Linked DNA regions of Stappia indica. The protein of the gene in region 1 interacts with the protein of each later gene in a pairwise test. Links are inferred from orthologs where the notes say so. Each region holds a gene or a part of one and is shown in the gene's direction. Other genes may lie near its edges.

Evidence for each region. Proteins that work in one complex are often made in the same cells at the same time.
Region 2: the proteins of secA (region 1) and ybgC interact in binary tests that used the Escherichia coli proteins (3 or more experiments, as listed by UniProt). The link is inferred for Stappia indica from one-to-one orthologs.

The regions. Positions count from the first base shown.
Region 1 is NZ_CP046908.1:2,359,561-2,362,967, forward strand. What follows is about bases 1-3,337. They hold secA (preprotein translocase subunit SecA), read left to right. Parts: upstream 1-359; coding sequence 360-3,137; downstream 3,138-3,337. Other genes in these bases: GH266_RS11045 (peptidylprolyl isomerase), read right to left, coding at 1-60; GH266_RS11055 (adenylate/guanylate cyclase domain-containing protein), read left to right, coding at 3,235-3,337. Also shown: more of GH266_RS11055, read left to right, coding at 3,338-3,407. UniProt on the Escherichia coli protein: Required for protein export, interacts with the SecYEG preprotein conducting channel.
Region 2 is NZ_CP046908.1:2,142,599-2,145,668, reverse strand. Bases 71-3,070 are described here. They hold ybgC (tol-pal system-associated acyl-CoA thioesterase), read left to right. Parts: upstream 71-1,333; coding sequence 1,334-1,807; downstream 1,808-3,070. Other genes in these bases: tolR (protein TolR), read left to right, coding at 2,713-3,070; tolQ (protein TolQ), read left to right, coding at 1,995-2,708; ruvB (Holliday junction branch migration DNA helicase RuvB), read left to right, coding at 301-1,347; ruvA (Holliday junction branch migration protein RuvA), read left to right, coding at 71-304. Outside these bases: more of ruvA, read left to right, coding at 1-70.

The DNA.
Region 1 (3,407 bases):
GCCGGCCAGAAGCGCGGCAAGCGCGGTGCGACGCGCCGTTGCGGCAAAAAAGCGTGTCATGCTCTGTTTCCCTGTCATCTTGTGTTCCGGCAGCCGCCTCTACGGCAGTCCGCCTCTCGCCGGTTGCCTGCGCGCCCGCCGGCAAGCGGTTTGCGCGACGTTGACAACCTCCGGACCCCCTCTTATCTGTCGAGCGTCCCCCTTGGAAGGGCCGGACGCTCCCAGTCGAGCGTGCGTTCGTCTCGCCGCAATGCGGCGGTTGTGAGGCCTGCGCATGTCCGTACCGTCAATCCGATATCCGGGTTGCTGCCAGGACAGGATGCCCCGGCGCGGCCTGACCAAACGATAAGGACCGCCACATGGTCGGCCTCGGCGCACTCGCCAAGAAGCTTTTCGGTTCCGCCAATGACCGCCTGGTCAAGCAGCTGCGGAACCGCGTCACGGCAATCAACGCGCTGGAGGACGAACTCCGGGCCCTCAGCGACGACGACCTCCGCGCCCGCACGGACATGTTCCGCCGCCAGCTCGCCGACGGCGCCAAGCTCGACAGCCTGCTGGAGCCGGCCTTCGCCACGGTCCGCGAGGCCGCCCGCCGCGTTCTCGGCCAGCGCCACTACGATGTGCAGCTGATCGGCGGCATGGTCCTCAACGCCGGACAGATCTCCGAGATGCGCACCGGCGAGGGCAAGACGCTGGTCGCGACCCTGCCGGTCTACCTCAACGCGCTGACGGGCAAGGGCGTCCACGTCGTCACCGTCAACGACTATCTCGCCAGCCGCGACGCGGAATGGATGGGCCGCGTCTACCGCTTCCTCGGCCTTTCCGTCGGCGTCATCGTCCACGGGCTGACCGACGAGGAGCGCAAGGCCGCCTACGCCGCCGACGTCACCTACGGCACCAACAACGAGTTCGGCTTCGACTACCTGCGCGACAACATGAAGTACGAGCGCGGGTCGATGGTCCAGCGCGGCCACAACTTCGCGATCGTCGACGAGGTGGACTCGATCCTGATCGACGAGGCGCGCACGCCGCTGATCATCTCCGGCCCGCTCGAGGACCGCAGCGAGTTCTACAACACGGTCGACGCGCTGATCCCGCATCTTGCGGCGGAGGATTTCGAGCTCGACGAGAAGCAGCGCTCGGCGAGCTTCACCGAGGCCGGCAACGAGAAGCTCGAAGGCCTCCTGCGCGAGCAGGGCCTGCTCAAGGGCGACAGCCTCTATGACGTGGAAAACGTCTCGGTCGTCCACCACCTGCAGCAGGCGCTGAAGGCGCACAAGCTGTTCCAGCGCGACAAGGACTACATCGTGCGCAACCGCGAGGTCGTCATCATCGACGAGTTCACGGGCCGCATGATGCCGGGCCGCCGCTATTCGGAAGGCCTGCACCAGGCGCTCGAGGCCAAGGAGAAGGTGCAGATCCAGCCCGAGAACCAGACGCTGGCCTCGATCACCTTCCAGAACTATTTCCGCCTCTACACCAAGCTTGCCGGCATGACCGGCACCGCCCAGACCGAGGCCGAGGAATTCGCCAACATCTACGGCCTGGAAGTCGTCGACATCCCGACCAATGTCGGCGTGAAGCGCATCGACGATGACGACGAGGTCTACCGGACCGTCGACGAGAAATACAACGCGATCATCGAGCTGATCGAGGACTGCCGCAAGCGCGCCCAGCCGGTGCTGGTCGGCACCACCTCGATCGAGAAGTCCGAGCTGCTCGCCGCCCGCCTCAAGGCCGCCGGCTACAAGCAGGCCGACGTCTCCTCGCCGGCCGCCTTCGAGCCGCTGTTCGCCGGCACCGGCAATGCCGAGCGCATCTTCACGGTGCTGAACGCCCGCTACCACGAGCAGGAAGCCTCGATCATCGCCCAGGCCGGCCTGCCGGGCGCCGTCACCATCGCCACCAACATGGCCGGCCGCGGCACCGACATCCAGCTCGGCGGCAATGCCGACATGCGCATCGAGGACGAGCTCGCCGACATGCCGGCCGGTCCCGAGCGCGACGCCCGCGAGGCAGCGATCCGCGCCCAGGTCGAGGAGCGCAAGCAGCAGGCGCTCGCCGGCGGCGGCCTCTACGTCATCGGCACGGAGCGCCACGAAAGCCGGCGCATCGACAACCAGCTGCGCGGTCGCTCGGGCCGTCAGGGCGACCCCGGCCATTCCAAGTTCTTCCTGTCGCTGCAGGACGACCTGATGCGCATCTTCGGGTCCGACCGCATGGACGGCATGATGCAGAAGCTCGGCCTCAAGGAGGGCGAGGCCATCGTCCATCCCTGGATCAACCGGGCGCTCGCCAAGGCGCAGCAGAAGGTCGAGGCGCGCAACTTCGACATCCGCAAGAACCTGCTGAAGTTCGACGACGTCATGAACGACCAGCGCAAGGTCGTGTTCGACCAGCGCATCGAGCTGATGGACGGCGAGGCGGTGGCCGAGGCGGTGACCGACATGCGCCACGACGTGATCGAGGATCTCGTCGCCAAGCACATCCCCGAGAAGGCCTATGCCGAGCAGTGGGACACCGAAGGCCTGCAGGCCGAGGTGCGACGCCTGCTCAACCTCGACCTGCCGGTCGCCGACTGGGCCAAGGAAGAGGGCATCGCCGAGGAAGAGGTCACCGAGCGCCTGAAGAAGGCGGCCGACGAGGCCATGGCCCGCAAGGTCGGCCAGTACTCGCCCGACATCATGCGCCAGGTCGAGAAAGCCGTGCTGCTGCAGACCCTCGACCACCTGTGGCGCGAGCACCTGGCCAATCTCGATCACCTGCGCTCGGTGGTCGGCTTCCGCGGCTACGCCCAGCGCGATCCGCTGCAGGAGTACAAGACCGAGGCCTTCACCCTGTTCGAGAGCATGCTGGTCAACCTGCGCCAGGCGACCACCGCGCAGCTGATGCGCGTGGAGCTGGTCCAGGAACAGCCGCCCAGCCTGCCGGGCGACGGCAACTTGCCGCCGATGCATGCCGAGCACCGCGACCCACTGACCGGCGAGAACGAGTTCGACGAGGCTTACCTCGCCACCGCCCCCGGAACGCCGCGCGATCCGCAGAATCCCTCGACCTGGGGCAAGGTCGGCCGCAACGAGGCCTGCCCCTGCGGCTCGGGCAAGAAATACAAGCATTGCCACGGAGCCCTTGCCTGAGGAACTCTGGCAAGGATCCGGGTCGCAACGCAAACAACGGCGGGCTGCTCGGCCCGCCGTTTTTTGTGACCAGAGGCCTGTCCTGGAGGGTGAGGCGTTGAAAACCAATCCGACGCTTGAAGCAATCGAGGACTGGCTGATCCGCGAGGCGCTCGGCCAGCCGGACATCGGCGAGATGTTCTCCGGCTTCTGCGAACGCCTCGTCGCCGCCGGCATGCCGGTGGAGCGTGCCATGCTCACCTGGGCGACCCTGCATCCGCTGGTGGAGGC
Region 2 (3,070 bases), 220 kb from region 1 along the record:
GGGCGATACGGCCCAGATCGCCCGCGCGCCGGGCATCGGCAAGCGGGTCGCCGAGCGCATCGTCACCGAACTGAAGAGCAAGGCGCCGGCCTTTGCCAGCGTCGATGCCGGCACCATCGCGGCCTCGCAGCAGGCCTCGGCCGCTGTGCCGACGGCGGTGGGCGATGCAGTGTCTGCCCTCGTCAATCTCGGCTACCAGCAGGCGCAGGCCAGCGCGGCGGTGGCCGCTGCCGTCAAGAGCGCAGGCGAGGAGGCCGAGGCCGCCACGCTGATCCGCCTCGGCCTCAAGGAGCTTGCCAGATGAGCGAGGACGCCGGCCGTCTCGTCTCGCCCGAACTGCGCGGCGACGAGATCGACACGACGATGCGCCCGCAGGTGCTCGACGACTTCGTCGGCCAGGCGCAGGCGCGCGCCAATCTCAAGGTCTTCATCGGCGCGGCCAAGGCGCGCGGCGAGGCGCTCGACCATGTGCTCTTTGTCGGGCCTCCGGGGCTCGGCAAGACGACGCTCGCCCAGATCATGGCGCGTGAGCTCGGCGTCAACTTCCGTGCGACCTCCGGACCGGTCATCGCCAAGGCCGGCGATCTCGCCGCGCTGCTGACCAACCTGGAAGAGCGCGATGTGCTGTTCATCGACGAGATCCATCGTCTCAGCCCGGCCGTCGAGGAAGTGCTCTATCCGGCGATGGAGGACTTCCAGCTCGACCTGATCATCGGCGAGGGTCCGGCGGCGCGCTCGGTGAAGATCGATCTTGCGCGCTTCACCCTCGTTGCGGCGACGACGCGGCTCGGCCTCCTGACGACGCCGCTGCGCGACCGGTTCGGCATTCCCGTCCGCCTGCAATTCTACACGTCCGAGGAACTGGAGCTGATCGTGCGGCGCGGTGCCCGCATTCTCGGCATCGGAATGAGCGACGACGGAGCGCGGGAGATCGCCCGGCGCGCACGCGGCACGCCGCGCATCGCCGGCCGCCTGCTGCGGCGGGTGCGCGACTTTGCCGTGGTCGGCGGACAGGAGACGGTGGATGCGGCGATTGCCGACCGGGCGCTGACCCAGCTCGAGGTGGACAGTGCCGGCCTCGACCAGCTCGACCGGCGCTACCTGAACCAGATCGCCCTGAAATTCGGCGGCGGTCCCGTCGGCATCGAGACCATCGCCGCGGCCCTTTCGGAGCCGCGCGACGCTATCGAGGAGATCGTCGAGCCCTATCTGATCCAGCAGGGCTATATCCAGCGCACGCCGCGCGGCCGCATCCTGACGCCGCAGGCGTTCCAGCATCTCGGCCTGGCGGCGCCGCAAGGCTCCAACGTGCCGCAGCTCGGGCTGTTCACCGATGACGACACATGAGGCGTCGCCGCGCTGGCCGGATCTTGCCGGCCGGCTGGAGGGCGGACGGCATGTCCTGCCGGTGCGGGTCTATTACGAGGACACCGATTTCACCGGCGTCGTCTATCACGCCGCCTATCTGAAGTTCGCCGAACGCGGCCGCTCCGATTTCCTGCGCCTTTGCGGCATTCACCACAACGAGCTGGCGAGCGGCGCGCATGGCGAACCGCTGGCGTTCGCCGTGCGGCACATGGAGATCGATTTCCATGCGCCGGCCCGCATCGACGACCTGCTGGAGGTCGCAACGCGCCTCGATGAGGCGCGGGGCGCGCGGATCGTCCTGGCCCAGGAAATCCGCCGGGACGGGGCGCTGCTTTTCGCCGCCGAGGTGACGGTCGCCGTGATTTCTCCTGAAGGGCGGCCGCGCCGCCTGCCGGCTGCGCTTGCCGCGCGCCTTGCCGGCGACATGTCGCTGTCTTAACGCGACAGTAACCTTAACGCTGGCTTAATGCCGCAGGTTATCGGCGGAAACAGTCCCAGTTTCGCCAAAATCGCTCGTCATTGAGGCGGTCGATCAGCGGACAAACCGACTGGCCCGATCGATACGGGCAACCGGCAACCGATCCGGCATGTGCGCCAATGGTATCGGGCAAGAGGTCCTGAATTAGATGAATCCCGTGGAACTTGCACAAACGACCCTCGCGGCTCCGCAGGGCGACATGTCCTTCTTCGCGCTGTTTCTTCAGGCGCATCTCGTCGTCAAGCTGGTGATGCTCGGCCTCGTCGTCGCATCCATCTGGTGCTGGGCGATCATCGTCGACAAGTGGCTGCTGTTCACGCGCACCAAGCGCCAGATGAACCGCTTCGAGACCGTGTTCTGGTCCGGCCAGTCGCTCGAGGAGCTGTATCGCACCCTGTCGGGGCGGGCGAACCATTCGATGGCAGCGCTGTTCATTGCGGCGATGCGCGAGTGGAAGCGCAGCCATGAGGGCGCGCGCCCGGCCATCGCCAGCCTGCGCCAGCGCATCGACCGGGTGATGGACGTGACCATCGCCCGCGAGGCCGAACGCCTGGAGGCAAGGCTCCTGGTGCTGGCGACCGTCGGCTCGGCGGCCCCCTTCATCGGCCTGTTCGGCACTGTCTGGGGCATCATGACCAGCTTCCAGGCGATTGCCGCCTCCAAGAACACCAATCTGGCCGTCGTCGCGCCGGGCATCGCCGAGGCGCTGCTCGCGACCGCGCTCGGCCTGCTCGCGGCCATTCCGGCGGTGATTGCCTACAACAAGCTGTCGGCGGATGCCGGCAAGCTGTCCGCCCGCATGGAAGGCTTCGCCGACGAGTTCTCTGCCATTCTGTCGCGTCAGATCGACGAGAGGAGCTGACCCCATGGGCATGCAGTCCGCCGGTGCGGCGCCCGAAGAGGCCGGTCGCCGCCGTCGCCGAAAGCGCCACCAGCCGATGAGCGAGATCAACGTCACGCCCTTCGTGGACGTGATGCTGGTGCTGCTGATCATCTTCATGGTCGCGGCGCCGCTGCTCACCGTCGGCGTGCCGCTCGACCTGCCGGAGACGCAGGCCAAGCCCCTGGAAGGGGCGACGGAGCCGATCACGATTTCGGTCGCCGCCGACGGGCGCATCTATATCCAGGACACGGAGATCGCCGCCGACGAAGTGGTGGCGAAGCTGGAGGCGATCGCCCAGAACGGCTACGACGAGCGCATCTTCGTGCGCGGCGACCGGAATG